Regions from separate parts of the Colwellia sp. SU-HH01217 genome, predicted to be linked through region 1. Evidence: predicted binding sites of a transcription regulator. Region 1 holds the regulator's gene; each other region holds the start of a gene.
The links. The regulator sigma-54, encoded in region 1, starts transcription at its own class of promoters, with help from an activator protein. The targets are predictions, from matches to a motif close to GTTGGCACGNNNNTNGNNT.
Positions count from the first base shown of each region.

Region 2: a site for sigma-54 is predicted at 6,533-6,551, ahead of flgB (flagellar basal body rod protein FlgB). Genes of this name have one in related genera too.
Region 3: a site for sigma-54 is predicted at 9,130-9,148, ahead of AC27G3_RS06660 (DUF1328 domain-containing protein). Genes of this name have one in related genera too.

Region 1 is NZ_BAAJLX010000001.1:371,046-381,703, forward strand. Features, by position in the region: gene AC27G3_RS01575 (calcium/sodium antiporter) at 1-97, shown strand, start outside; gene AC27G3_RS01580 (KpsF/GutQ family sugar-phosphate isomerase) at 123-1,088, shown strand; gene kdsC (3-deoxy-manno-octulosonate-8-phosphatase KdsC) at 1,088-1,651, shown strand; gene lptC (LPS export ABC transporter periplasmic protein LptC) at 1,648-2,214, shown strand; gene lptA (lipopolysaccharide transport periplasmic protein LptA) at 2,237-2,695, shown strand; gene lptB (LPS export ABC transporter ATP-binding protein) at 2,699-3,427, shown strand; gene AC27G3_RS01605 (RNA polymerase factor sigma-54) at 3,530-5,041, shown strand; gene hpf (ribosome hibernation-promoting factor, HPF/YfiA family) at 5,079-5,366, shown strand; gene ptsN (PTS IIA-like nitrogen regulatory protein PtsN) at 5,439-5,921, shown strand; gene rapZ (RNase adapter RapZ) at 5,962-6,816, shown strand; gene AC27G3_RS01625 (HPr family phosphocarrier protein) at 6,884-7,159, shown strand; gene mgtE (magnesium transporter) at 7,466-8,821, shown strand; gene pmbA (metalloprotease PmbA) at 9,024-10,373, opposite strand; gene yjgA (ribosome biogenesis factor YjgA) at 10,505-10,658, shown strand, end outside.
Region 2 is NZ_BAAJLX010000002.1:184,198-194,855, reverse strand. Features, by position in the region: gene AC27G3_RS04025 (flagellar assembly protein T N-terminal domain-containing protein) at 12-1,196, opposite strand; gene AC27G3_RS04020 (FlgO family outer membrane protein) at 1,494-2,150, shown strand; gene AC27G3_RS04015 (LPP20 family lipoprotein) at 2,158-2,637, shown strand; gene flgN (flagellar export chaperone FlgN) at 2,854-3,285, opposite strand; gene flgM (flagellar biosynthesis anti-sigma factor FlgM) at 3,365-3,679, opposite strand; gene flgA (flagellar basal body P-ring formation chaperone FlgA) at 3,754-4,446, opposite strand; gene AC27G3_RS03995 (chemotaxis protein) at 4,640-5,575, shown strand; gene AC27G3_RS03990 (CheR family methyltransferase) at 5,649-6,479, shown strand; gene flgB (flagellar basal body rod protein FlgB) at 6,597-6,998, shown strand; gene flgC (flagellar basal body rod protein FlgC) at 6,998-7,417, shown strand; gene AC27G3_RS03975 (flagellar hook assembly protein FlgD) at 7,498-8,187, shown strand; gene flgE (flagellar hook protein FlgE) at 8,266-9,666, shown strand; gene flgF (flagellar basal-body rod protein FlgF) at 9,879-10,622, shown strand.
Region 3 is NZ_BAAJLX010000003.1:347,700-358,357, forward strand. Features, by position in the region: gene AC27G3_RS06615 (proline--tRNA ligase) at 1-442, shown strand, start outside; gene AC27G3_RS06620 (hypothetical protein) at 517-1,164, opposite strand; gene AC27G3_RS06625 (pyridoxal phosphate-dependent aminotransferase) at 1,328-2,542, shown strand; gene yfbR (5'-deoxynucleotidase) at 2,587-3,198, shown strand; gene AC27G3_RS06635 (sigma-54-dependent transcriptional regulator) at 3,342-4,697, shown strand; gene AC27G3_RS06640 (histidine kinase) at 4,720-4,962, shown strand; gene AC27G3_RS06645 (sensor histidine kinase) at 4,999-6,474, shown strand; gene AC27G3_RS06650 (response regulator) at 6,500-6,964, shown strand; gene AC27G3_RS06655 (hybrid sensor histidine kinase/response regulator) at 7,027-9,009, shown strand; gene AC27G3_RS06660 (DUF1328 domain-containing protein) at 9,188-9,364, shown strand; gene AC27G3_RS06665 (YtxH domain-containing protein) at 9,392-9,673, shown strand; gene AC27G3_RS06670 (hypothetical protein) at 9,876-10,394, shown strand.

The sequences.
Region 1 (10,658 bases):
TTTTAGTCGTAAATCAGGCGCTTTTAGGATGACACGTGTCAAAGGTGGGCTGTTATTTTTAAGCTTCTTTGGCTACCAAGCACTTTTGTTTAGTTAAATAATTGATATCAATAAGTACCCCTATGAAAAATTTTAAAGCTCTCGCCACTCAAGTCATTGAAATTGAGCAGCAATCAATTAACGAGTTATTACAGTATATTGACGATAACTTTGAGCTCGCCTGTCAGTTAATGTTTAACTGTAAAGGCCGCGTAATTGTTATTGGTATGGGTAAATCTGGACATATTGGTGGAAAAATTGCCGCCACTTTAGCCAGCACAGGTACACCTGCTTTTTTTGTACACCCGGGCGAAGCTAGTCATGGAGATTTAGGTATGATCACCAGCGACGATGTTGTATTAACCATATCAAACTCAGGCGAAACAGGTGAAGTACTAGCAATCATTCCTGTTATTAAGCGTATCGGTGCTAAACTTATATCTATGACAGGAAATTCTGCTTCGACACTCGCTAAACTTGCTGATACTCATATTTGTATAAAAGTATCTCAAGAAGCTTGTCCTTTAGGATTAGCTCCTACGTCAAGCACTACAGCCACTTTAGTTATGGGTGATGCGTTAGCTGTAGCTTTACTTAATGCCCGAGGCTTCACTGCAAATGACTTTGCTCTTTCTCACCCCGGCGGCAGTTTAGGTCAACAGTTATTATTACGATTAAATGACATTATGCATGTTGGAGAACGCTTACCGCTCGTCTCTAAAAACGCGCTCATTAAAGATGCTTTAGTTGAAATGTCGTTAAAAGGTTTAGGTATGACAGGCATTATTGACGATAACAATCAATTACTCGGCCTGTTTACTGACGGTGATTTGCGAAGAATACTCGATGCTAAAGTCGATATTCATCAAGACTTAATTACTTCAGTTATGACAACTTCCCCAACGACTGCAAATTCTGATATGTTAGCTGCACAAGCCTTAAAGATTATGGAAGATAAAAAAATTAACGGCTTAATTATTGTTGATGAACACAATATTCCTGTCGGAGCGATGAATATGCACGACTTATTAAAATCAGGAGTTTTATAATGGCCCCTTCATCAAGTAGTAATACCCTTTACGGTTTTGTTAACCCTGAGATTTTAAAAAAATCCCAACAAATAAAGTTACTCGTGTGTGATGTCGATGGCGTATTCTCCGATGGTCGTATTTACTTAGGTAATGACGGTGAAGAACTTAAGGCCTTTCATACCAAAGATGGCTTTGGCATAAAAGCATTAGGCGCAAGTGGTGTTGATATCGCGATTATTACCGGTAGAAAATCAAAAATTGTCTCTAATCGTATGCAAGCACTTAATGTCCATCATATTATTCAAGGTGAAGAGGATAAACTCCCTGCACTTAAAGCTCTAGCCATACAACAAAATATCCAATTAAATGAAATTGCTTATATTGGTGATGATGTACCAGATCTCGCTTGTATACAAGCCGTAGGTTTAGGAATTGCCGTTATGGACGCTCACCCAAGTGTGTTAAAACACGCTGATCACATCACCTTTATTCGTGGCGGTTTCGGTGCAGTTAGAGAAGTTTGTGACATGATAATGCTTGCCCAAGGCACATTAGCCGACGCTAAAGGTGCAAGTGTATGAGTCTACTGTCCAGATGGGCTATAGTCATATTTTTATTAGGTGCGTGCCTTTACGGGTTAACTGAATGGCGTAATGCCAATAAAAAACCAACAGATGCTATCGACAGCGATTTAGCACCAGACTTTATTGCTGAGTCGTTAAAAAGTGCGATTTATAATCCCGAGGGCACCTTGTCCCACGAAATTGAAGCAGATCGCATGGAGCACTATACTGAATTAGAGTTTACCCATTTTGAACTACCTAACTATACCTTATATCCAAAAAAATCAGGTTCACCATGGCAAGTTAGTGCAAAAGAAGCGACACTATATAATAACAATAGAGTAGTCTTAAAAAATACCATAAGAATTACCAGCACAGAGAAAGACTTTTTAATACAAGAAGTTCATGGTAAAACTTTAGAGCTCGACTTAACAACTAATATTATTAGCTCCAACCAAAAAGTGATTGTCTATGGCAAAAATTTTACTATGTATGGCACCGGACTAATTATTGATATAAACACAACCCAGATGACACTAACTGAACATGACAAAACTACTTTTAAAAAAGATAACAGCTAGTATACTTTTGCTTAGCTCGGCGATGACAACTTTCGTAATTTCGGCAAATGAAAAGCCAGATTTTGAACAAGAAATTATGATTTCTGCGGATCGTCAGGCTGGTGACTTGAAAAATAAAATTGCCAGCTATATTGGCGACGTTGTTATTCAGCAAGGTACTTTAACGATTAAAGCCGATTCAGTTAAAATTTATCAAGCAAAAGTTGATGAAGAAGTTTATGTTGCCAAAGGAAACCCAGCAAGGTTCGAGCAAACCCTAGCTGATGGTAGTAAAATATCACTCCAAGCAGACGAGATTACCTATGAACCGGCAATACATTCATTAGTTATCTCGGGGAATGCCCTGCTTCAACAAGCGGGTAGTGAAGTTAAAGGTAGCCAAATTACTTATAACACTCTTACCGAGAAACTTGATGCCATTGGCAATCAAAACGAGAAAACCTCAACCGTATTACAACCTCAAAAAAAGGTAACTCCTTAGTATATGACTGCGACACTTATCGCCAATGGTTTGGCTAAATCTTACAAAAAACGTTTAGTGGTTAAGGATGTCAGCTTAAAAGTGGCAGCAGGCCAAATTGTCGGGTTATTAGGGCCAAACGGTGCAGGAAAAACCACGTCTTTTTATATGATTGTCGGTTTAGTTCCCAATGACAGTGGCAGCATTGTCTTGAACGATGAAGATGTTACTCTATCGCCGATGCATGAAAGAGCACGCAAAGGTATTGGCTATCTACCTCAGGAAGCATCTATTTTTCGAAAACTATCCGTCACCGAAAATATCATGGCGATACTTCAAATTAGAAAAGAACTAACAGAGGTTGAGCGTGATGAAAAACTCGCACATTTATTAGAAGAGTTTCATATCAGCCATATCAAAGATAATTTAGGTATGAGTTTATCTGGTGGTGAACGCCGACGGGTAGAAATAGCAAGAGCATTAGCTGCCGATCCCAAGTTTATCTTACTAGATGAGCCTTTTGCAGGTGTTGATCCTATTTCAGTAGGCGATATAAAAAAGATTATTATCCATTTAAAAGAGCGTGGTATTGGCATACTTATTACCGATCATAATGTCAGAGAAACTCTCGATGTTTGTGAACACGCTTATATTGTAAGTCATGGTGAATTAATTGCCGAAGGTAATGCAGAACAAATACTTGCGAATCAACACGTAAGAGATGTATACCTAGGTGAACAATTCACGTTATAGTGATGGAATACAAATAAGTAAATTTATTTTAAGAAAAGACACCTTTTCTCAATAACGTAAACTATGCTTTATTTAAACTAACTAGGAAATTTATAAAGGTAAATGCGCCCTACATTACAACTCCGTATTGGACAACATTTAACCATGACACCACAACTGCAACAAGCAATAAAGCTGTTGCAGTTATCAACGTTAGATCTCCAACAAGAAATTCAAGAAGCGCTTGAAAGCAATCCACTATTAGAAGTGGATGAAAGTGGACCGGCTTCAAACGAAAATAAAGCGGATCATATAGAAGAAGGTCATAACCCTTCTGCAAGTGCTAATGAAAGTAAAACGAGTGACGGTAGTGAAGACTCCACCCCAACTATCGATGAAATTAGTACAACAGAAGCTATGGAAAAGAATGACATTCCAGATGAGTTAAATATGGACACAACTTGGGATGATTCATATAGCGCAGGAACAGCTAGCTCAGGTGTCAGTAACTCAGCACCATCAGAAGATTACACCTACCAAGGTGAAACTCAAGACTCTATTCAAGACCATTTACATTGGCAAATGCAATTAACTCCTTTTAGCGACACTGATAGAGCTATTGCAACTGCAATAATTGACGCTGTTGATGATGCAGGATACCTCACCGTAAGCTGTGAAGACATTCTTGAGAGTATTGCCAAAGAGGATGTCGAATTAGATGAAGTTGAAGCGGTATTGAAACGTATCAATATGTTTGACCCAATCGGTGTTGCTGCTCGTTCAATTGCCGATTGTTTATTGATTCAATTGAACCAATTTGAACCGTCGACACCTTGGATAGCTGAGTGTAAATTAGTTATCAGTGAACATATTGACTTACTTGGCAGCCGTGATTACCGCCAACTAATGCGCAAAACCAAGTTAAAAGAAGATCAACTTCGGGAAGTTATTCGTCTTATTCAAACGCTTAACCCTCGTCCTGGCGATGCGGTCATTAAAAGTGATGATCAGTATGTCATTCCTGATGTTTCTGTAGAAAAGAAAAATGGTCGTTGGATGGTTGAACTCAATCCTGATACCGCACCTAAATTATCTATCAATCAGCAGTATGCGGCATTAACTCGGACGATGAAATCTTCCAGTGATAATCAATTTATTCGTTCTAACTTACAAGAAGCTAAATGGTTCATTAAGTCACTTGAGCAACGCAACGATACCTTATTGAAAGTCTCAAACTGTATCGTGCAGCGGCAACAAGGGTTTTTTGAGCATGGGCCAGAAGCAATGCGCCCTATGGTGTTAAATGATATTGCCGAAGCTGTTGATATGCACGAATCAACCATATCGCGTGTTACCACACAAAAATATATGCATACCCCTAGAGGAATTTTTGAACTCAAATATTTCTTTTCTAGCCATGTTAGCACTGAAAATGGCGGCGAATGTTCATCAACGGCCATCAGAGCCTTAATTAAAAAGCTGATTGCCGCAGAAATACCGTCTAAACCATTAAGTGATAGCAAAATAGCAGAGCTTTTAGCAGATCAAGGGATCAACGTAGCTAGAAGAACTATTGCTAAGTACCGTGAATCTTTAACTATTCCGCCTTCGAATCAACGAAAAAGTTTACTTTAATACTATTTGAAATTTTTAATTAATAAGGATCTCGTTTATGCAAATTAATCTTACTGGCCACCATGTTGAAATCACGAGTTCTCTACGAGAGTATGTCAATAACAAATTTTCTAAATTAGAGCGTCATTTTGATCAAATCAATAACGCCCACATTGTGCTCACTGTAGAAAAACTCAAGCAAAGTGCCGAGGCAACCTTGCACCTTAAAGGTAGTGAAGTTTTTGCTTCATCAGCGAATGAAGACATGTATAAATCGATAGACTTGTTAATAGATAAACTTGATAAACAAATTTTAAAATACAAAGGCAAAGTCAATCACCATTAGATTGGCACAAGCTCACAATCACTTTTTTATTTGCTGATCCTACCCAGTGACAGTAACTAAAAAGGTGTACCAATGAATATTGATAAACCGCAGAAATATATGATGAAGTTGCAAGATATCCTAACCAAAGACTGTACCCACTGTTTAGTGAGTATCCATAGTAAAAAACGTATTCTTGAAGAAGTTTGCTCCATTGCGGTTAATAAAATTTCCGGCTTAGATCAGCACCAGTTACTTGAAAGCCTAATGACCAGGGAAAGAATGGGTAGCACAGGCATTGGTAATGGAATCGCGATCCCTCACGGGCGTATTCAAAGCGACCAAAAAGTAGTGGCCGTATTAATAACCACTGAACAACCTATTGAATTTGATGCCATAGATAATCGCCCAGTCGATATTTTTATCGCACTCTTTGTTCCCGAGGATTGTTGTGAAGAACACTTAAGTACCCTGCAAAGCATCGCTCAACTCTTTAGTGATAAAAATAACTGTAAGCAATTAAGAAAATGCCGCGATAACGAGCAACTCTTCGACTTTATCCAAACAATCAGTTAGTTAATAAACCTTTACGCCCTTTTTAATTGTAGGTAACAATATGAAACTTATCATCGTCAGTGGTCGCTCTGGTTCAGGAAAGTCAGTGGCTCTTAGAGTGTTGGAAGACTTAGGATATTACTGCGTTGATAATATTCCTGTTAATTTACTTCCTGCGCTTATTCACACGGTTATTAACGATTATGAAACGGTTGCCGTCAGTCTAGATGTGCGGAATTTACCAAAAGATCCTGATGATATTTCCGAAATCATTGATTATCTTCCCAATGCCGTAGAGCTCAATATTCTTTATCTTGATGCCAATAATAATGATTTAATTAAGCGCTTTAGTGAAACACGCCGCTTGCATCCGTTAATTAAACAAAATGTCGCGCTTGATCAAGCCATTTCATTAGAAAAAAAATTATTAGAACCCATATCAACACGCGCTGATTTATACATCAACACCAGCGAATTAAGCCCGCATCAACTTGCCGATTTAGTAAGAGAGCGTGTGTTAGGTAAAAAGTCAGGTTCTATGGTCTTAGTTTTTGAGTCATTTGGCTATAAACACGGCATCCCTATCGATGCAGATTTTGTCTTTGATGCCCGTTTTTTACCTAATCCATTTTGGGAAAAAGAGCTCAAAGGCATGACCGGGTTAGATCAACCTGTAAAAGATTTTTTAGCTAGCCAGCCTATAATTACTAAGTTTATTTGGCAAATAAACAGCTTTATGATGACTTGGCTACCTCACTTAGAGCGCAATAACCGTAGCTATGTAACTATTGCCATTGGCTGTACAGGTGGCAAACATCGTTCAGTTTACATTTCAGAGTTGTTAGCCAGTAACTTTAGAAAAGAGCGTAAAGATATTCAGACGCACCATCGAGATATTGAAGTGATGAGTAGCTAATTATTATTTACCATAAGTTCGAGCATTCAGCTCACATTACCTTATGACTTTAAAAAGAGCGTAGACTATGGAAACCTTCGAACGTGACGTTATCATTACCAATAAATTAGGTCTACATGCTCGTGCAGCAACAAAACTTGCTCAATTGAGTATGCAGTTTCAAGCAAAAATAACTCTAGTATTAGAAAATAAACAAGCAGACGCCAGTAGTATAATGGCGTTAATGTTATTGGCTGGCGCAAAAGGAAAAAGTGTTAAAATAATTACTCAAGGCGAAGATGCGCAAGCAGCCCTTAGCAGTATCACACAATTATTTACCAACAAATTTGACGAGTCTGAATAATCCTATCTGTTATTTTTATCGAGCCAATGATAAGAAAAAAGCTGCTAAAAACACAAAGTTGCGATAAACTTTACCTCTTATAAGGCGATAAATAATAACAAGCGTTATCATTATCCTACTAAATCAAGTGAAACTTAAACCGTTAACTATCCAACAGGGTAAAAAGTTAATATTAGCGTTGATTGCAATCTTACAAGTACACTAAATCAACCATCCTAAACCATTAACTTATATCTATTGTGTTAAATTGAGTAAGCCTTTCACTTAGCATTACTTTCCAGAATTTAGATGAATTAAGGCTGATATATGCCAGAAATATCAGAAGAAATCAATCAACAGCGCTTGCAAGAAGTTAATGAAGCACTCGGCAGCGGTATGTTTGTTTCCGTACGTAAACTTCTTCAAAATATGCCTGCGTACGATATAGCACTCATCCTTGAATCCTCCCCAGGTAAAACACGCTCAGTATTATGGCAGTTAATCGATCCAGACAATCATGGTGAAGTACTCGAAGAGCTCAATGAATCGGTTCGTAAAGGCATCCTCAAAAGCATGCGGCCTGAAAAACTGGCAGCTGTTGCCGAAGGCATGGACGTTGATGATTTAGCCGAAGTTTTAAGAACCCTGCCTGACGCAGTTTACCGTGAAGTGCTCAACAGCATGGACAGTCAAGATAGAGCAAGGGTTGAAGCCGCGCTTTCTTTTGGTGAAGACACTGCTGGTGGTATTATGAATACAGACACCATCACGCTTCGTCCTGATGTGTCTGTTGATGTTGTTTTAAGGTATTTAAGGTTAAAAGGTAAGCTACCTGATGCAACCGACTCTTTTTATGTGGTTAATCGCGATGATGTCTTTAAAGGCGCGGTATCATTATCTTCATTAGTCACAGCAAAACCTGAAACCAGCATATCGTCGTTAATTGATAAAGAAATACAAGCCGTATCCGCGGATATGGAAGAAGCTGCCGTTGCCCAACTCTTTGAGCGTTACGACTGGTTATCAGCACCTGTCATTGATGATGAAGGTCGATTATTAGGCCGTATTACAATTGATGATGTTATCGATATAATCCGTGAAGACGCTGAACATACCATGATGAGTATGGCAGGTTTAGATGATGAGGCGGATACCTTTGCTCCTGTTGTAAAAAGTACTCAACAACGATCCGTTTGGCTGGGGATTAATTTAGTTACCGCGTTACTCGCCGTTGCTGTTACCAGCTTATTTGAAGGGGTATTTGAGCAACTTGCCATTCTTGCCGTACTTAACTCCCTTGTGCCAAGCATGGGCGGGGTGGCAGGCAACCAAACCTTAACCTTAGTTATCCGAGGAATGGCATTAGGCCATATTGGCGATAGTAACTCTCGCGCCTTATTAACTAAAGAGCTCGCCATCGGCATTTTAAATGGTGTTATTTGGGCTTTATTAATTGCTAGTGTTGTTGCACTGTGGAAGCAAGATATGATGTTAGGTGGAGTCATTGCCTTTGCTATGTTGATGAATATGACCGCCGCAGGACTCGCGGGCGTACTAATCCCCTTGGGCTTAAAGCGTATGAACATAGATCCAGCGCTTGCAGGTACTGTATTACTGACCACAATAACCGATGTGGTTGGTATATTTGCCTTTTTAGGTACCGCTACTTTACTGCTTACCTAACGACCTTGTGTCTTTGAACTTAAATATCAAAACTGAAAAATCACAAAAAAATGGGGAAGCTTCAACGCTTCCCCATAATTATACCAATCTCACTAACTAGGTGGTCATTTCTACTGGTTAAAATAATGCAGTACTTCGTTATTTATTCTTCGTATAAAGTAGCTCACCTAATTAACCTGATGTGATGGTATTTAACGCATCATTAATTGCCGGCAACCTGCATTTCTTCAATAATTATCGAGCCAGTTCTAATACTTCCATGCATATCAACATCACTGCCCACAGCAACTAATCCTTTAAATATATTTTGTAAAGTACCTGAGATTGTGATCTCTGAAACTGGGTAGGCAATCTCGCCATTTTCAACCCAAAAACCTGCTGCTCCTCGCGAATAATCGCCTGTTAACACATTTACGCCTTGTCCCATTAATTCAGTGACTAATAAACCAGTACCTAGCTTTTTTAACATCGCCTCAAAATCACCACCATTAGCAGACACCAACCAATTGTGTATACCGCCAGCATGACCTGTAGTCGTTAGTCCTAACTTACGAGCTGAATAACTTGTTAACAAATAGGTATCTAACTCACCACTTGTAATAATACTACGATCTTGGGTTTGTACCCCTTCACTATCAAAAGCACTACTGGCTAGTGCCTTTTTCAAATGTGGTTTTTCTTCGATAGATAAAAACGATGGAAAAATTTGTTGACCAAGAGAGTCCATTAGAAATGAAGATTTTCGATAAAGGTTTCCACCACTGATAGCAGCAATTAAGTGACCAAAAATTGTATTGGCGATGTCAGAGCGAAACATAACAGGCACTTTACCAGTCGGTAACTTTTGAGCATTTAATCGAGAAATAACTTCTTTCGCTGCCTTACGGCCAATGCTTGCACCACTGTCGAGCAAATCAAAATCACGATTGACACTATAAGCATAATCTCGCTGCATTTCATCGCCGTCTGAGGCAATAGATACACAACTTAAACTATGACGTGAACTAGGATAACCAACTAATTGACCATGACTGTTCCCATAAACCTTAAAACCTTCGAAGCTATCTAACGAGGCTCCGTCAGAGTTAGTAATACGCTTATCAAAAGCTAGCGCTTCATTTTCACAAGCTTTAGCGAGTTCAATCGCTTCTTGAGTACTAAGGTCTTTAGGGTGATATAAATCAAGATCAGGCGGATCCATCGCTAATAACTGTTTATCGGCTAATCCTGAACAATCATCAACAGAGGTATATTTAGCAATATTAACCGCTGCTTGTACGGTTTTCTTTAATGCGCTTTCTGATAAATCAGCGGTAGAGGCACTACCTTTTCTACCGCCTTGATAAACTGTAATCCCTAACGCGCCATCATTAGTAAATTCAACATTTTCAACTTCACCTAAACGAGTTCCAACACTAAGTCCTTGCGTACGGCTCATGGCAACTTCAGCACCATCAGCCCCAAGAGAATCGGCTAATTCAAGTACTTTAGTTACACGCTCTTTGACTTGTTCGAATTGGTTAATAAGGCTGTTTTTTTCTGTCATTTTGATTATTTTCTCTGCGTTAATTACCAGTTTTTTACATATTTTCTGGTTTGAGATCTAATATGGCTATATTGCCTTTGCTAGTTTGAGTTATACTAAGGACAATAATTTATATATTGCTATTGATGATCAACATTATGCCCCAGTCTGCACCCGATATCGACGAATTAGAAGAAGAATTAAAAAGTAAATCAGAAATAAAAAGAGAAATGCATAAAATGCAGGACTTTGCTCAGTCGTTAGTCGATATGTCTAAGCATCAACGCAGCAAAATTCCATTAACCGACGAGT
Region 2 (10,658 bases), on a different contig from region 1:
TAATCGTGGTATTAATATCGCACAGCTAAATCATTAATTTGAATATTACCTAATAAGCTTGCATCAGGTGTCACCGCTGTTGCACTGTGTTGCAAGGTGCTAGTAACTTTAACTTTATAATCGCTCACTTCAAAACCGGCATAAACAATGCCCACATCACTTTTAAAAGTACTTTTGTGTAGTAAAGTAAATTCATCGCCAACTTTAACGCCATGTCTTTTACCTAAATTGAAAGTAATATTGTTTCCCGACACTCTAACTATTTTAGCTTGAGTGGGTTCACACATAATATTATCGTCAATATCTTTTGCTAAGCTATTAAGCGTATTATCAATCATGGTGCCATAATCACTTTGCCAAAACGTTTGGCTATATACATCAACGGTTTCACGTTTATCAAAAGTCCATAAAGCAGCATCTTTGTACTCTTTTTCAAACGTTAACTCACCACTGGTGCCATTGTAGATATAAATTGTGATGGCAAAGTTGCGTGAAAAAATATCAGATTGCCAAAATTGCCAATTATTTATTGCTGTATTCGAGAAAGAAATATCGGTGATTTCTGAATAGAGAATGTAGTGGCTATCTGTTCTGTCAGCTAAGGAGGTTGACAGCTTTTTAATCGTTTCAAATTCCATACTTTTATTTAATCGTGAAAATTCATTAATGTTCTTATTAAGTAATTTTGCATCAATATAACGACTGTTAGATTTGAGTTTACTCGATAATAAATTGGTTGTTGATTTTCCTAATGGGTAAACACCGCCAATATTGGCTTGTTCTCGGTGCAGTAATTTACTTCGTGTCATTAATAAGCTTTTACGAAAATCAGCAGAGAAGCATTGTTTTTCTTGTGGAATAATATCGGCTCTAATAGTTACCGTTACTTTATTATTAGTGTGTACTTCATCAATTAACTCTATCGCATTAACAGTTCCGCTAGCGCGAATGCTTATTTCATCTTGAGTTAATAAACCATTGACGACTTGTTGTATGCTTGAAACCGAAGCACCAGCAACTAACAGCGCTTTTTTCAACGCATTTTCCATCGCTTTTACCCGAGCACTTTCTATATTGTCTTGTTCAATAATTGCTTGGCCTTGCGTTTCGTAGAGTTGCGCCGAAGCAGAAAAACTGAACGCGACTACAATAAATGATAAACAAAGAGTGGGTAAAACGTTAAACCATAAGCGCATAGGGTTATCCATTAATATTATTGGTTCGACTTCTGCATTTTCATCTGCATCTGTAACTTTTTTGCATTAAAACGTTAATGTATTGGTTTGAATGCGATGTTAACTTAGCACGGCGTAAACTAACAATTAACTGTCTATTTTATTACTGTAAGGCACAATGCATTATTTGTGCCTGATTATTTTTTTACGTTTAGATGTTGTTATTGTGGCGCGATATATGCATTTAAATACCACAAGTTATCGGCGTTATTATAACTATCGTCGAACGAATTAATTTTAACCTTGAGGAGCGCCTCCATGAAAAAGTGGCTTATTCTACCTATATTATTGTCATTAGCTTCATGCACTATGATGGAAGAAGAAGATTTTTATCATAAAGACCAACAGGCTAGAGAAGAGATAGACAGCTATGATCTTCCTCGACATGCTATTAACGATGTGGTGAAAGGTTTGGCTTATCAGATGCTAGAGAGTAGCTCCTTTGTTAATGCAAAAACTCCAGTTGCTGTGGCGTCGTTCGTTAATATTAAAGACTTAGAGTCAACCAATTGGTTAGGTAATCAATTGGCGGAAAGTTTTGTTCACGAACTACAACGCCATGGGTTAATTATTGTTGATTTTAAAACAACGGGTCATATTAGAGTAACTGCTGACGGAGATTATGTCTTTAGTCGCGACTGGCAAGAACTGCCTGAACGTCAGATTATTGACTATGTTGTCGCAGGGACCATGATTGAACAAAAAGATGGCGTTTTGGTTAATGCACGTATGATTGGTATTAAATCGAAAGTTGTTGTAGCGACTGCACAGTCATTTATTCCTGCTTGGGTTATTGGCGATGAATTAACTCACCAGAAAAACATTAACAATAATGTCAAAATGAAAGATGGCATGATCATCAGAAGCAGCGCAATGTTGTCAGAAGATGAACGTGCAGTTCAAATTCAACAGTAGGTGATTTATGATGCGAAAATTATCAACTAAAATTCTTTGTGCTTTGAGCTTATCGGCAACTATTATTTTGATGAATGGCTGTACTTCAAGCAAAGACAAGCATATTCAATGGCAACGTGTTAAACCTGATGTTTTCCCTGTTATTTTGGGGATTGGTTATGCGCCAATTAGCTTACAAAAATCAGAGCATGAAACGCAACGTATGTTAATGGCAATAAGTGCGTCTAAAGTTGCCGCTTATGCTGAGCTGGCAGAACAAGTATACGGACAACAAGTTAGTGCTAACATGACAGTGGCAGACTTATTGGTGGAAGACAATCAGTTAAGTAGTTCTGTTAAAGGCTTAATACGTGGCGCTAAAGTAGTGAAAAGTTATCCTGTTGGTGATGTTTACACTACAGAGTTAAGTTTAGATTTTGAAAAAGTATATCAACTGTATTTAGCCAGCAGTAATAATAAAGAAATAAAAGAAGTTCGCTATTTTTAGGTTAACGATAGTAAACTAACGAATATCCATCTCATTAATTAGGTGATCTATTTAATGAGATTGCTATAAACAGTGAATGATAAAAAAGTAAGCAGAACTGCTTACTTTTTTTGTTTATTGACTAGTCTATTTATTTCAACTTAGGTAGTTAATTTATTAGCCTAATTTATTAGCCTAAGTTATTCAGCCTCAGTTCTTCAGACTAAGTTTTTTAATCTAAGCTTTTAAGTCTAAACTACTTAACCCTGCGCTTTTCTTACCTTTACCGTCATAGGTTATAGCTGACTTATTATGATTTTCTAGCAGACTGGTTTTCATGCGTTCAACAGCAAGTTGAGACTGCTCAATAATTTGGCCATTTATAAAGTTAAGCTCTTGGCAATGAGTTAATCGGACTTTTATTTCTTCAAGTTCTTGTTGAAACAGTCCCGCAGCTTTATTTTGAGCAAACTCTGTATGCACACTGAGCACGGAGTCTAGAGATTGGATTTCAATTAATAATAGATTTTTTTGCTGGCTAACTTCAATTAAAGCATCAGGATTATGCTGTTGAAGTATTTCTTTTTCAGTGGTTAATAAACTTTCTAAAGTTAGCAATTGTGTTAACTGTTTTTCAACCAGTTGTTGGGCAGTTTGTTCTGTCGTCATTGAGGATTAACCTATAGTACTTAGTCGCTATATAGATATTACAGGTTAAACAAAGATGAATAACAACAACTAAATAGCGTTAAGTCAGTTTAAATTCAAAATTAGCAATACTTGCAGCTAATTTCTCCGGATTAATTTTATAGTCACCAGAAGCAATCGCTTTTTGTAGCTGCTCAATCTTCTTTTGATTAATTGCAGGCTCTGCGCTTGCTTTTTTCTGCAACTCATTAAGCTGTTTAGCTTGCGGTGTAATAGATACTGAATCTTGGCTTGAACGTTTAGTTTGTTCAGTATTATTCAGTGTTTGTGTTGCTTTTTGTTTAACATCACTGTGTTGCTCAAGCTTTTGTTTAACTTGTGTGGTGTTATTCAAGTTGTTGATATTTATAGCCATAATAAATTCCTGTGGCGATTAAGTATTTTTCATCTACCTTGTTATCGGCTAGAGGGTAGATAACTTAAGCTAAATTATAAATTAATTACCACTTTGTTAATAGCCTTTACTTGAGCAGTAATTATTTTACCACTCTGTTTATTTTTTACATTAATTTGTTCGCCAATATTACCACTGCTCAATGCTTCGCCATTGGTTTTAATAGTGAAGTTTTTTGACTGAGCAATAATGGCAACTTGAGAGCCTTCACAAACAATACAAATGTTTCTTAAGGTTAACAACTGCCCCTTGTTCACTCTTCTTTCGGATTTCGTGCCGATAACTTTATTAAGGTCTGTTAAAAATGTACCTCGAATTTTATAGCTATCTTTATAGGCTAATTTCACGTGTGATTTATCTAATAAAGTGCCTTTGTTTATCGATTTTTTAGCGACTATAACTGGTAGCATTGTATTTATTTTTGCGGCTAAATAAATATGCCAGGGTGTTGAATCATCACAACTTATTTTAATATTTACGTTTCTACCATTAAAGTTTTGCGGTATATTTGCTTTTAATTGGGTTTCACAATCATCGAACTCTACTCTTGGATCAATATTAGCGACTTTTATCGTTAGTTTTCCGTTAGGAGGAGAGGCAATATTTTCTATTAAATAATTTTTTGCAAAGCTCTCAATATAGGCATTATCGGTCTTTGCCTCGATAGTTTTCGATAAAAATACTAGAGTTATTGTTAAAAATGTTATAAAAATCTTAATATTGCTCATATTTTTCACAATCTATTTTAGGTAAATTTGAATACTCGTCTATGCTTTAATATAGGCGTAAGCTAAGCTAATGAGAGTACGTTTAATTATATAAATCTAAGTGTCAAAAAAAAGACACTTACGATACTCTTACTTTTATAATCAAGAACTGTGCCGATGTATTATAATCTGTGCAGTCTACAACGAGGTTTATATGGCAGGTATTCTAGACTCCGTAAATCAACGCACCCAAATGGTGGGACAAAATAGACTTGAGCTCTTGCTATTTAAGTTAGTTGGTCGTCAGCGTTATGGTATTAACGTCTTTAAAGTGAGAGAGGTTTTACAATGCCCCAAATTAACTTCACTTCCCAAGCAAGATAAATACATTAAAGGGATAGCGCACATACGTGGTCAAACTATTTCGGTTATCGACTTAAGTAAAGCTACAGGGGGGTCTCCTATAACCGACATGACCGACAGCTTTATTATTATTGCTGAATATAACCGTAGTGTGCAGGGGTTTTTAGTAGCTGGAGTTGAGCGCATAGTCACCCTAAGCTGGAAAGATATAATGCCGCCTCCAGAAGGTGCGGGTAAATCGAGTTACTTAACCGCTGTTACAGAAATTGAAAATGAAATGGTGTCTATTTTAGATGTCGAAAAAATTCTTAATGAAATAAGCCCTGTTTCTACTGAATTAAGCGAAAACGTTGCTGATGAAAGTGTAGGTAGTGATTTAGGTGATAAGTTAGTGATGATCGCTGATGACTCAACCGTTGCTCGAAATCAAGTAAAGCGTGCTTTAACGCCATTGGGTATTAATATGATATTGGCTAAAAATGGTCAAGATGCGTTAGATCAATTACAAGCGATTGAAGCAACATGTGAAAACGGTATTAGTGATAAAGTCGCCTTACTTATTTCTGATATTGAAATGCCTGAGATGGATGGTTACACCTTAACAGCTGAAGTTAAAGCAAATGAACGAATGCGAGATATGCCTATTATTTTACATACTTCTTTAAGTGGTGTTTTTAATAATGCGATGGTTGAAAAAGTGGGAGCCAATGACTTTATCCCTAAGTTTCATCCTGACGAATTAGCCACAGCAGTTAAAAAATGGTTGAAAATGGATTCTGATGAATAACTAAAACCTAGTATTAGTGTTTGTAAATATAAATTAAGTAATGAAGTTACCTGACTAAAGTGAGTGGAATATAGTGTCTGCACGTGAGCTTGATGATAAAAGCTATCATCAATTTAGAGCTTTTCTAGAGCAGCAATGTGGTATTGTGCTCGGTGAAAATAAACAGTACTTGGTGAAAAGCCGGCTAGCCCCTTTAATGGCTAAGTTCAGTCTTGTGTCATTAAGTGAGTTAGTCGCGCGCACTTTATTACCAAGTGAGCGTCAACTTCGAGCGGCAGTTATAGACGCCATGACTACGAACGAAACGTTATGGTTTCGTGACGATTATCCCTTTCAACTTTTGAGTAACAGGCTGTTGCCTGATTTTGTTGGTCGACGCACACCTGTTAAAATTTGGTCGGCGGCAAGCTCATCTGGGCAAGAGCCTTATTCAATCGCTATGACAATTTTAGAGTACCAACAAAAAAATCCTGGCGCTTTTCCTGGGGGGGTACAGGTAGTTGGTACTGACATTTCAACAACGATGTTGGAGCATTGTAAATATGGTCATTATGACAGTTTAGCTTTAGCTCGAGGGCTTTCAGCTGAGCGTAAAAGGCAGTTTTTTGAAAACGGTGATAACGGCATGCTAAAAGTGAAAGATCATGTTAAAAGTATGGTGAGCTTTCGACCGCTTAATCTGCTTAACAGTTATAGTTTAATGGGGCGTTTTGATATTGTTTTTTGCCGTAATGTATTAATTTATTTTGCCCCAGAAATTAAGTCTCAAATAATTTCTCAAATTCAAGGAGTACTCAACCCAAATGGCTACTTGTTTTTAGGCGCTTCTGAATCACTTTCAGGCCTAAGCCAAGATTTTAACATGTTGCGTTGCAACCCCGGTATTGTTTATCAAAAGGCATAAACTTTACTTAATTTCTTTCCCTTCCTACTCTCTTACATAATTTTGACAGTTAGCTTGGCATAAATATTGAATAGTGTTTTTACTAAATTTAGAAACACTATTGATGGAGTGCTTATTATGGCTATTAGTTTTGAAAAAGCATTTGCTTTACATCCTGCTGGTATCGAAGTGCGCGCAAAACGTGCTGAGATTATCGCTAGTAATATTGCCAATGCTGATACGCCCGGCTATAAAGCGCGCGGGATGGATTTTCAAAAGGCACTTGCTGAAGCTAGCCAACATCAACAGTCGGGTATGAAGCGTACCCATGAAAAACATTTCGATGTACGTACGCAATCAAATAACAATATTGATTTTAGAGTGCCAGATCAAGCAGATACCGGAGATGGAAACACAGTGGATATGCAGTTGGAACGAAACTTGTATCTAACTAATTCATTAGAGTATCAAGCAAGCATTCAATTTCTTAATGGCAAGGTTAAATCCTTGAAAAAAGCAATTACTGGGACGGGACAATAATGAGTCTATTTAACGTATTTGATATTACAGCTAGTGGTATGAGCGCACAGTCTATGCGTTTAAACACTACCGCAAGTAACATTGCTAATGCCGATAGTGTTAGCAGTAGTGTTGACGAAGCCTATAGAGCGAGGCATCCAGTTTTTGCCGCTGCTATGCAAAAAGCTGCCGCAGGGCAAAGTGAGACTTCGGTAGGTGTTGATGTATTAGGGATTGTTGAAAGTAACAAACCACTTAACGTTGAGTATTCGCCCGAGCATCCCATGGCTGATAAAGACGGGTATATCTATAAGCCTAACGTTAACGCAATTGAAGAAATGACCAATATGATTTCAGCTTCACGCTCTTATCAAACCAATGTGCAACTAGCTGAGTCAGCTAAAAATATGCTGAATAAAACTCTACTGTTAGGTAAATAGCTTTAAGTAAAAGCAATTAGGTAAGCTTTATTAATGAACAATGTGAACACAGCAATATCGTCAAATTGTAGGAGCAAGAAATGACTACTGTAAGCAATACTAATCCATTAGATGGTATTCGTTGGCAAAACGAAGAATACAAAGTTGCCGAGGAAGGCAGCAATGGCATGTTAACACAAGCTGATTTCTTTGCTTTGCTAACTCAAGAGTTGGCCAACCAAGATCCTACAAAGCCTGTGGATAATAACGAAATGATCTCACAGATGACGGCATTTTCAACTACAGATGGTGTAGCTGAGCTTAACAAACAATTTGGTAGTTTTGCCGATTCCATGTCATCAAGCCAAGCTTTACAAGCGTCCTCCCTTGTTGGTCGAAGTGTGTTAGTTAACGATAATGTTTTTGGTATGAGTGAAGGCGAAAGCGTTAAAGGTAAAGTGGTAACAGAAAGCCCTGCAAGTAATGTCAACATTTACGTTGAGAACATCGCGGGTGAAATTATTCAAACTGTTCCTGTGGGGAATATTCCTGCTGGAGGTTTTGTTTTTAATTGGGATGGTCAAGCTGCTGATGGTGAACCAGCACCTGAAGGTGCATACCGTTTTAGAATTGCAGGTTTAGTCGATGGTGAAGCATCTGAATTACAAGCCATGACATACCGAAATGTAGAAAGTGTTACGTTAGCGGGAGCTGGCGGCAGTATAGTTTTAAACCTTAATGGTGGTAGTAACATGGCGCTAAGCGATGTTGTTGAAGTTGCCCAAGGGTAGTTTGAGTTAATTAGTGTCAGTTATTCATTATTTAGTTAGTGAGTAGTTTTAAAAAGTTTTTCAAAATGAGGTGTCAATATGTCATTTAATATAGCATTGAGCGGATTAAACGCAGCTCAAAAAGATCTTGACGTTACGTCAAATAATATCGCCAACGTTAATACGGTCGGCTTTAAAGAGTCACGCGCAGAATTTGTTGATGTATATGCTGCCTCGTTATTGGCTTCTGGTTCAACCAAAGTAGGTGACGGGGTACTAACCTCTGATGTTGCTCAGCAGTTTTCACAAGGTAGTATTCAGTTTACTAACAATGCGCTTGATTTGGCGATTACCGGGAATGGCTTTTTTGCCACCGTTCCTGAGCTAGGTAGCCTAGAAAAATCTTACACACGTGCAGGGCAATTTAAACTAAATTCAGACAACTTTGTGGTTAACTCGCAAGGTGGGCATTTACTAGGCTTTCCTGTTAACCCTGATGGTTCGTCAGCATCAGTAAGTTTAAGTACTGCTGAACCCATTCGTATTCCTACTGCATCGGGTGCACCAACTCCTACTAGTGAAGTCGACATTCGAATGAACCTTCCGGCAGGTGATGCTTATATTTCAAATGCACCAGGTAATTTTGACCCTGATGATCCACTAACATTTAATCATTCTACCTCAGTCACTATTTTTGACTCGTTAGGAGATAGTCATATTATGACTTACTTCTTTGTTAAAGATGATGCAACACCACCACCAGGACCTGATAATGCGAATGAATGGATGGTATTTGCAGCTGTTGATGGTCAAGTTATTGACTTAGAAGAGGAAACTCCTGGTGCTGCAGCTGCAGATAATCGCGTAGGTGGAGCTGTTTCAGGGCCATTGGCGCCAACAGGTGTTATTGGTGCGCGTTTAGAGTTTAATAGTTCAGGTGATTTTATTTCACAATTACCAGCATTGGCTGATGGTGGTATAATTACTATACCTCTAGGGGCAACTATTTTATCGAATGGCGCGGATCCAACGCAAACGATAAAAATTGATTTTAACTTAGATCCTTTAATACCAAACCCTAATGAACCCACTCAATTTGCGTCAAACTTTGAAGTAACGGCATTAAATCAAGACGGTTTAGCAGTAGGGCGTTTAACAGGCATTGATATTGGTAAAGATGGTTTAGTAAGAGCAACCTACAGTAATGGTACTTCTCAACCATTAGCGCGTATCGCGTTAGTGAATTTTGCTAACGAGCAAGGATTAACACAAGTTGGGAATACTGGCTGGAAAGAAAGTATCCTTTCAGGTGAAGCCCTTGCAGGTGAAGGTGGTACAGGTACATTTGGTACTGTTAACTCTTCTGCGCTAGAGCAAGCCAATGTTAACTTAACCACAGAGTTGATTGATTTAATTTCGGCACAACGAAACTTCCAAGCTAACTCAAGAGCACTTGAAGTGGATAATCAATTAAACCAAACGATTTTACAGATTAGATAATAGTCGTGTTGTTTACGATAAAACGCTGAACTTATGTTCGGCGTTTTTTATTTTAGCTTTATTGTTTTTCGAATTATCACTTTCTACTTTTTTATTTTTTGTCTGGTTATGCGTCATCTCGCGGTGGTCCCTCTAACTAAAGTGAACAAATTCCCTTTCTGGCATTGTTATTGCAAATATCTTTATAACGATTTTAATTTTTGGATATGACCATGGATAAGATGCTTTATGTTGCGATGAGCGGTGCAAAACAAAATATGCACGCCTTATCAGTGACAGCCAACAACTTAGCTAATGCCAAAACAACAGGCTTTAAGGCTGATTTAGCCCAAGCTAGAGCAATGCAAGCTTTCGGCGATGGCATGCCTACACGGGTTTTTTCAATGACTGAGCGAGCGAGCCAAAACTTTGACAGTGGCGCATTACTCACCACTGGACGCGACTTAGATGTTGCGATAACTGGTGAAGGTTGGTTTTCTGTTCAAGCGGCTGATGGTAATGAAGCTTACACACGAAGTGGTCATTTACGGTTAAGTGAAAACGGCGCTTTAGAGACTAACGAAGGTGAGTTGATCATTGGCGAAGCCGGTCCTATTTTTTTACCACTGCCAGTTCAAAATATTGAAATAGCTAAAGATGGAACTGTAATGGTTCAGCCGTTAGGCGCTCCTGCAACAGCCCAAGAAGAAGTGGCAAGGATTAAATTAGTCAATCCTGATGTACGGTTAATGGAAAAAGGCAACGACGGTTTATTTAGGCGTAAAGATGGGCAAGAAGCCGGCGCGGATATAAACGTCAGAATGCAAAACGGTACCCTTGAATCGAGTAACGTTAGCGCGGTATCTGAAATGACCGACATGATCGCTCTACAAAGACAATTTGAAATGCAACTTAAGCTTATGGCTACTGCAGAAGAAGTTGATAAGAGTGCTGCTTCTTTGTTACGTGCTTTTTAGTGTTAGTTAAAGTACAGATAAAGTAAATAAATATAG
Region 3 (10,658 bases), on a different contig from region 1:
TGCCCAAGCAATGAAGTGTGGCGTGTTAACAGAAGCTGGTAAAAACCAAATACTAACCATGGGCTGTTACGGCATTGGTGTTTCACGTATTGTGGCCGCTTCTATTGAGCAAAATCACGATAAATATGGCATAAAATGGCCTTCTGCGATTGCCCCATTTCAAGTGGCAATAGTGCCAATGAACATGGCTAAATCAGTACGTGTTAAAGAAACCGCCGAAAATATGTATGACCAACTTAAAGCTGCTGGTATTGAAGTATTATTTGATGACAGAAAAGAGCGTCCAGGCGTGATGTTTGCCGATCACGAATTAATCGGCACTCCCTATTTGCTTATTATTGGTGAACGTAATCTAGACAATCAAGAAGTTGAAGTTAAAAACCGTATAACGGGTGAAAAATCTATGATGGCAATTGACGACATTATGAGCTTATTTTCTTAAAACTCTAAAAATTTACACATCATTTAATACTCTTCCAGTAATAATTTATTGGAAGAGTATTTTTTTATAGATTATTATTTTCTATTTCTAGAGAATGACTTCAAACGCTTACCGAGCTCGCTGGTAAAGTTTATTATTTGACATACATCCCAATAAATCACACGATTGAAATACTTGGCTAGTCGATCATTTAACGATTTAAAAGTCGTTAACGAATGGTCATTAGGTTTAAAGCATTGCCAAATAAAGTGGTGGCAATTGTTGTTTATCATATGATAGTCACGATATTGATAAATCTGCTGAGTTGCCAATAACGCTGCCGCTTCATTAACTAAAGGCGCCCCTGTAGAATCGCACGCAATAAATATTTGCTTACCAGAGCGTTCACGAATGAAGCGCTCGCTAGAAACTGCTTTAATTAACCCGTTACCGCCAAGCTCTACAATTAAATTATCACCTATCCATATGCCAGTGTGATCTAGCACACCACCTATACCACAACAAACAATAGCGCCTATTTCAGGTTCAACAGTTCGCGATGAGTCTAAAAAATCACTTGGGTATATCGCCACGCTTGATTGGTATTCATTAAAGTCGTCAAGCGTTTGCGGCCTCATTAACTTGCGGCGATATTTTTGCTGAGATCTACGATCCCCGTTTAAGCCATTCACAGCTAAGGCAGACAATGCTGCGGCCCCTGCAATAATTAAAGGTAACGCCATAAACACCTCAGACTTTCTACGTAATTAACCTACTAATAACCAGAATAGCTTTTTATAAATAAATTACATTAAAAAATTTGCAAGAAACTGTTTCAATACCGGAAAATATTGGCAACAATGGAGTTGAATCGCAAAGCTATACACATACTGAGAATTAGGCACCATGAAACGCATTAAAAAATCACCAAAACTCGACAACGTTTGTTACGATCTTAGAGGACAAATTGCTGTTGAAGCCCGCCGTCTAGAAGACGAAGGACACAAAATTCTAAAACTCAATATTGGTAACCCTGCCCCTTTTGGTTTTGAAGCCCCTGATGATATTTTAAAAGATGTAATTCACCACTTACCCAACTCTCAAGGCTACAGTGAATCACAAGGTATCTATTCAGCTCGCGTCGCAGTAATGCAATATTTTCAGCAACAGCAAATAAAAGATGTACGTGTTGCCGATGTTTACATTGGTAATGGTGTAAGCGAGCTTATTGTTATGGCAATGCAAGCCCTATTAGACAACGACGATGAAGTATTAATCCCCGCACCAGATTACCCATTATGGACGGCTGCGGTATCTCTTTCTGGTGGTAAGCCCGTCCACTATTGTTGTGACGAGTCAAATAACTGGTTTCCAGATGTTAAAGATATTGAAAGTAAAATAACGAGTAAAACTAAAGGGTTAGTATTAATTAATCCGAATAACCCAACAGGCGCAGTTTATTCTGAAGAAGTATTACTTGAAATTATTGCCTTAGCGAGAAAACATCAACTCATTATTTATAGTGATGAAATATACGACAAAATTTTATTTGATGAAGCCAAACATATCCCTACAGCAAGATTAGCTAACGATGTTCTTGTTATTACTTTTGGTGGTTTATCAAAAAACTATCGTATCGCAGGTTTTCGTGCCGGCTGGATGGTAATTACAGGCCCTAAAATACATGCTGAAGACTACATCGAAGGGTTAACCCTACTTTCATCAATGAGGATGTGTGCTAACGTACCTTCGCAACATGCAATACAAACAGCACTTGGCGGCTACCAAAGTATTAATGAGTTAATTAAAGGTGATGGCAGATTAATTAAACAGCGCAACCTAGCCCATCAAATGATCAACGAAATTGATGGTTTATCTTGTAACCCTGCAATGGGAGCATTGTATTTATTTGTAAAAGTCGATAAAGAAAAATTCAATATCAAAGATGATGAAAAGATGATTTTAGACTTACTTAAACAAGAAAAAATACTTTTAGCCCATGGCAGAGCGTTTAATATTCAAGAGAATAATTATTTTCGTTTAGTTTTTTTACCACACGTTGATGAACTTCGTACCGCGCTAGAAAGGCTTAAAACATTTTTCAACACATACAAACAGTAACATTATTTTAATAGTGCCTATCGACCATAAATAAAGGGATCATCATGAGTACAGCAACTTCACGCCTAACCGCTAGACTAAACAGAATGAGGTATTTACAGCGATGGCCTTTGATGAGAAAAACTGAAACAGAGAATGTTGCTGAACATGTATACGAATCAAACACTATCGCGCTAACTTTGGCGCTGATAGAAAAACATGTCTTTGATAATAATGAAATTGATCCCTATCACTGTTTAGCTATTTGCCAAGTACATGAAAGTGAAGAGCCTCTTTTATCTGGCGATCTCAATACTATCGCCAAAAATGCAACGCCAGGAATGAAAGCCGCTTACGAAGAAATTAAATCTGCTGTTCAAGAAAAAATAATCAGCGATATTCCTGATGAGCTACAAGCTGCATTTGACGCAATCATACGACCAACCCCCTCTTTAGAATCAGAATTTGTAAAATGTGCGGACATTATTCAAGCATACATAAAAACAAAACAAGAAGTTAGAAATGGCAATGGTGATGAGTTTATGGATGCCGAGTCTAGGCTTGGCCACAAATTAAAAACATTAGAAAACCAATATAAAGCGGTTAAATACTTTAATAAAACTTTTCTCCCTTCACATTTTGTAAGCGTTGATAAACTCTTAATTAATGAAGTTTAACTGCTATTTTTTACACTCAACCGTTTCACTTGTACTTACCATTCTTGAGTCGACTTTAAAAGAGCAAACAAGTATAAAGACTCAACCCTTACAATATGTTAGCTTATGGAGTCATAAAATGTCTTAGAGGCTCAAGTATTAACGTGTTAAAAATATTATTAGTGGATGATGATACAGAATTTACCGAAGTGGCTTGCCATATTATTGAATTTTTAGGCCATGAAATTTGTACGGCAAGTTGTTTACAGGAAGCTTACGAATGGCTAGAAAATAATAGCTTTGATCACATACTCTTAGATTTTATGCTACCCGATGGCAGCGGATTACATTTAATTGACCATATCGAAAAATCAAATCATTCCCCATTTATCACATTAATTACAGGCCATCCTTTAGTTAAAGGAGTATTAACAGGCTTGTGTGGGCCTAAAGTAAATTATTTGGCTAAGCCGCTACAACGAGAAGATCTAGAACAAGCCTTAACACCACAAACAAGTTCAAAAACATCAAAGAAATCATCCAAAAATCTGCCTAAAAAACATTTTGGCTGCTTAATTGGAGAGTCTGAAGCAATGCAAGAGGTTTATAAAATGATCTCTCGAGTTGCTTTAACCCAAGCAAACGTTATGATTTTAGGCGAAAGTGGTGTCGGTAAAGAGCTAGTCGCACAGGCAGTTCATAACGAAAGTAATCAAAAAAACAATAGCGATACACAATTAGTCGCCACAAATTGTGGCGCACTTGCAAAAGATCTAATTGCCAGCGAATTATTTGGTCATGAAAAAGGCGCATTTACTGGTGCAATAGAAAAAAAGGATGGCGTATTTTTACGAGCAGGTGACGGCACATTATTTCTCGATGAGATAACCGAAATGCCTATTGACATGCAACCCAACCTTCTAAGAGTATTAGAAAGCAACCGGATAACGCCTCTTGGCGGGACAAAAGAAATAGCTGTAAATTGTCGAGTAATTTCAGCGACCAACCGTTCTGTTGAAGAAATAGCTCAAGATAAAGTATTAAGAGAAGATATTTACTTTAGATTAGCTGTATTCCCTATTGCTATTCCACCACTACGTGATCGAAAAACAGATATTCCATTATTAGCAGCGGCATTTCTTGAAGAGTTAAACCAGGAATATCAGCAAAACTGTCAATGGAGTGCAGCGCAAATTCAACGATTAACCGATTACGATTGGCCCGGCAATATTAGGGAGTTACGACACACAATTCATCGTGCGTTTATTATGTCAGATCTAACGGATATCGACAGCACCCACATAGAGCTACCTAAGAACTTTCGCTCGCCCTTCTCATCAATTTCTGAAAAACAACATAGCTTAAGCGCAGGCCGCACAATTGAAGATGTTGAACGGGAGTTAATTAAAGTAACCTTAGAAGAAGTTGAAGGAAATAAGTCGCTTGCAGCAAAAATGTTAGGCATAAGCATAAAAACCTTATATAACCGCTTACATGCATACTCAGATTTTGAAGAATAAATAACGCTTGGAGTCATTCCTCATGAGTAACAATCCAGAAGAAAATAAACCAGAAGAGAATAAAACGAGCCCCAACAATGTGAATCAACTCATTCATGATGCTAGGGGCCCACTAAATAGAATTTCTATGCAGGCAGAGCTGATAAAATTAGTATTAGAAAATGACATGCCAATTGAAAAAGCGTTAGAAGCAGCGAATAAAATAATAAACTCCTGCCAAGAATGCAGTCAAACACTTGAACAGCTGTCTAAAGCGTCTAACTAAAACGTACAATAATTGCAGTTAAGGTGATCTTCCATTATGAGCTACATTGAGCGGCTACTAGAAAACAAAAAAATATCGTGGGGCTTAATATTTTCTATTGTGATAGGTGTTATCGTTATAAATGTAATACTCGCGTTAAAAACGATAGATGATTTATCAATTACTCAAAAAGGTATCACCAATACGGGTGAAATAATTCTTAGTATAGATAAGTTACATAATTTAGTGCTAGCAGCTGAAACTGGACAGCGTGGTTATTTACTCACCCAAAAAGAAGATTATTTACAACCTTATCAAAATGCGATTGGTCAGGTAATTGAACAACTTAAATTAGTACAGACTTTACAATCTGATATTGCTAATCAAGAAGAAAATATTAAAGAGTTGGCTAAATTAGCTGAAATGAAAATGATTGAACTTAGCTCAACTGTAGACCTTGCATTAGCCGACAAAGAGAAATTAGCGTTAAATGTTGTACTAACGGGCCGAGGACGAAGTTTATATAAAGAAATGGCAAGCCTATTTTATCGTATAAAAAGTAGTGAAATTCTATATCGCAATAAATTATATTCCCAATTGGCCGCCACCGAGAAAGAAGCAAAACTTACCTTTAGTATCTCTTCAATTACTAGTTTTTTGTTACTTGTTGGTATAGGCGTGCTTGTTTACTTAAACACTAAGTCTGAATTTTTTTATCGCCAATCACTAGAAGTTAGTAATGAGGAATTAGCCGAAAAAGTTAATATACGCACCCAAGAATTAACCATTTACTCAGAGGAGTTAGCCCGTAGTAATCGTGAATTAGAAGATTTTGCATTTGTCGCCTCACACGATTTACAAGAGCCTTTACGTAAAATAAGAGCATTTGGTGATAGGTTATCGACAAGTTACTCCGATGTTATCGACGAACGCGGCTTAGATTTTATTGAGCGTATGCGAAATGCCGCAGAAAGAATGTCTAATTTAATTAACGACTTACTAGAGTATTCACGCATTAACACCCGCGGGAAAAAGTTTTTATCTGTCTCGTTAACACAAGTTGTTGATGAGGTAATTGGCGATCTTGAAGTGGCGATAGAAGAAAGCGCAGCTGTGATTAACTATCACGATTTACCTGAAATTAATGGGGATATCAGCCAGCTTAGTCAGTTATTTTTAAACCTACTCAGTAACTCGATTAAATTTAGACAAGAATCTATTGCCCCTCAAATAACGATAAGCCATGTTAACGAATCTGTTTTTGATAGCACGTTAAATACAGAAACGTTATGGCATATTATTAACATTAGCGATAACGGTATCGGCTTTGAACAAAGCTTTGACGAAAAAATATTCATTCCTTTTCAGCGTCTGCATGCCCGAACAGCTTATAAGGGTACAGGTATTGGTTTAGCTGTCTGCCGACGTATTGTAGAACGTCATGGCGGCACAATAGAAGTTAAAAGCAAAGTACAGCAAGGAACAACATTTACGGTGCGCATACCTCACGATTATGAGCCCCCAGTAACATAAAACATAAATTTTTAGGAACTTACCCATGAAAAAAAGCACACCTATTGTCATTTTAATGGCCGACGATGATGAAGATGATCGGCTACTTGCTCAAGATGCACTCACTGAAAGTCGCGTTATCAATGAACTTTATTTTGTTGAAGATGGTGTCGAGTTATTAGACTTCTTAACTCACCAAGGAAAATTTGAAGATAAAGCCAGCGCACCTCGACCTGGTCTTATTTTATTGGATTTAAATATGCCGCGTAAAGACGGTCGTGAAGCGTTAAAAGAAATAAAAGCCAACCCACAACTTAGAAGCATTCCTGTTGTTATTTTAACTACATCAAAGCAAGAAGAAGATATGGTAAAAGGCTACGAGCTCGGTGCTGCTTCTTATATTACTAAACCCGTGAACTTTGAAGGCTTAGTGGATTTAATGAAGGCATTGGGTAAATATTGGGTTGAATTTGTTGAACTACCGCCGCACCATGAACAAACGCTTAACTAATTAATAATTTAATGACCTTATAAAACGAGAGCAAGTATGCGTGCACAGGATTTAAGTTTACAATGTCTAAGCTAATTATGCCTAAACTAACGAACAAAAAACGTCTTTTATTAGTAGAAGATGACGAAGATGATTACATTCTAACCTGCGATTACCTTGAGCAAATGCCTAACCATCAGTTTGATATTGACTGGGTCGATAATCCCAGTCAAGCGATGGAATTATTGCAAAAAAACAACCATGATATTTGTTTACTCGATTATCAGCTAGGTGGACTCAATGGTTTAGCGGTACTAAAGCAAACCAGTGAAAATGGCTGTTCTGTACCAATCATTATGCTCACCGGACAAATAGACAGCGAGCTAGATAACAGCGCACTCGATGCAGGTGCTGTTGATTATTTAGTAAAATCTGATCTCGATAGTGCCAGATTTAACCGCGCCATTCGTTATGCTCTAGCAAGAAAAGATATTGAAAATGAACGCCTTGAACGAATTAAAGCAGAAACAAAAAGCCGCTCTAAAGATAAGTTTTTAGCCCACTTAAGTCACGAACTACGTACCCCATTAACTTCAATTTTAGGTTATACAGAATTACTACTAAGCGACTCTAACAACCAAGCGATAAAAGGCGAATTGTCCACCATATTCAATAATGGTAAGCATTTATTAGGGCTGCTCAATAACGTTTTGGATTTATCTAAAATTTCAGCAGGTAAATTCGAATTAAATACCACCACCATTTCTCTTGAAAATTTTATTTCTGATATTTACACATTAATGTTGATGTCTGCTCAAGAAAAAGGGATTAATTTACGCTTAACAGCCAAATCAGCGTTACCCACTAAAATTATTGCTGATCCATTAAGGTTGCGCCAAATACTTATTAATATTATTCATAATGCAATAAAGTTTACCCACAAAGGCTCTGTGCATATTGCGTTATGGCTTGATGAAACAAATGACGGTCTGCGTTTGTATTTCTCAATTACAGATACTGGCATAGGGATCCCGAGTGAATTATTACCCACAATATTCAAACCCTTTGAACAAGTACAAGACATAGTTTCGCGCAACGAGGAAGGTGTTGGTCTTGGCTTATCTATATGTAGTGAGTTGTTAAATCATATGGGAGGCAATATCTCAGTTGAATCAACACTTGAACGGGGCAGCCAATTTATCGTGTGTATTGATCCGGGAAAAATTGCTAATACCGAGCGAAAAACGTTAACGTTTGATTCTGATAACTACCCATCTACCACTGAGCTATTGAGTAAAATTACAGGAAAAGTGCTCGTTGTTGACGATAACGACGACATTCGAAAATTACTAGGTTTTACCTGTCGATCGTTCGGCTTGGATGTTAGTTATGCAAAAAATGGCCAACAAGCTATCTCTACCATTGTGTCACATATTGAAACTCAAGCGCCATTTGATTTAGTGCTAATGGACATTCATATGCCTGTGCTTGATGGCAAACGCGCTATGTCAAAACTAAACACAATAAACATTACAACCCCCGTATTCGCTATAACTGCTGCAACGATGAAAGGTGTGGCACAAGAGCTTTACGATTTAGGCTTTAGCGATGTCGTGGCCAAGCCCATAGACAAAGAAGAATTACATCAAAAAATTAAAGCGCACTTAGAATTAAACACATCAGCTGCTAAGCCCCCCCAAAAAAAAGCACCAGAAAAAACACCTCAACAAGTATTATTAGTTGAAGATGACGTAGACGCAGCAAAAATTACCGCTTTATTGCTTAACACCTTAGGAAAACAAGTAACAATTGCCCACAACATCAAACACGCAAAAGAGTTAATTGAAACAGATGCTAATTGGCAGCATATGTTAATTGACATGAATTTACCTGACGGTAATGGTCTAGAGCTTAGTGCGGCGATTAAAAGTAAAATCCCAACCGCTACCATTACCATCGTTAGCGGTAACGATGTATCAAAAGAAGAATTAAATCGCTATGGTGCAGATAGCGCCCTACTTAAGCCAATTAATTCTGCAATGTTGCAACAATTGTTTATTAACTAAAGATAATAACCATGCAAGTACTACATAACACCCTGTATATTTTACCCACTAATTAATATCTATTTTTCACACCGCAACACATAAACCTAAGTTTCACTATTAATAACAACCACTTAACCTTTTGGCACAACTCTCGCTTAATAACTAATGTAATTCAAAAAAATAAAGGAGAAATCTAATGTTAAGTTGGGCATTCACTTTTTTAGTTATCGCAATTATCGCTGCTATTTTTGGTTTTGGTGGAATTGCAGGTGCAGCAACAGGAATCGCTAAAATTTTATTTTTTGTCTTTGTTGTATTACTAGTTATCTCATTAATAGCCAATGCATTACGAGGAAAAGCTCCAAAAGCTTAGCCATATAATTATTTAAGGAAAATTATTATGAACATGAATAAAAAATCAATAATATTAACAGTTGCGCTTAGTACACTACTTGGTTTAAGTGCTTGTAGTGATGAAAAAGCTGAAGAAACAGGTGAAAAAATTGATCAAGCAATCTCTAACACCAAAGATGCCGCAGAAGATGCTACTGACAAAGTCAAAGACGCTGCTAATGATGCTAAAGATAAAGTAAAAGAAGTCGCAACTGACACAGGAAATGCGATTGAAGATGCTTGTGAAGACGCAAAAAAGGATTTAGATGCTGAAGATACTGATTGTTAGTTTTTCAATTTTGAGTATCACCAATTAACGGCGATTTTCTCAAATTCAACTCATATAAATCATGAGTATTGACTATAAAATGGTTAGCACAATTGCTAACCATTTTATTTATCACTCTTGTTTTAAAAGGGTTATCCCAATCAATACAACATCTTTTTAGCGATAAATATTATTGCTCCAGTTTACAAACCAGGAAACTCTCATGCCCTCAGCCACACCGTCAATTACCACAAAAACTATCAAACCATTATTTGCCAAAGTTTTTACTTTTATATTTTTTAGTTTGGCTGCCGCGATTATATTTTCACTATGCAACACTATTGTTCATGGCATTATCGATGGCGTGGATATAATGCAAATTTTCTTAAGTAGTATTAATACAAGCATAATTGCACTCGCCGTTTTCGAGCTGGCTTTAGTAATTAATCAAGAGTATTCCAATCATGTAGAAACAGAAGATGTTATTGAAAGCTTGAGAAGAACAATACCGCGATTTATTGGTACGGTTTGTATAGCCTTGTCGATAGAAGGTTTAATTATGGTCATAAAATATAGCCAATTAGAGTTGGCGGGCAACCTTTATTACCCTGTTGCAATAATATCAAGTACTGCAATATTGCTGACTTCACTGGGTTTGTTCTTACACCTAACCAAAAACAACACTAACAGCACAAACTTAACACCTCAGAGCAACTCAGAATTCAATAATAAGGCTAAATAATAAAGATAATGAATAAATAAGTCATACAAGCCATCATACTTCCTTATGCAATCAGGAGGTATGCAATAAATGAGGAAAAACACTGTACTAATAAAATTATTGCTAACTATTTTTCACTAATATACTTCATTGAGAAACCTTCATTATTCTCTCCTGATACAAGTAAAATAATAATATTATTATTTTCTATTCAATTATACCATGTCGTTCCAATGCTTTTGGTAAACATGTCCACGATACTCAACGGCATTAACTTTGAACTCA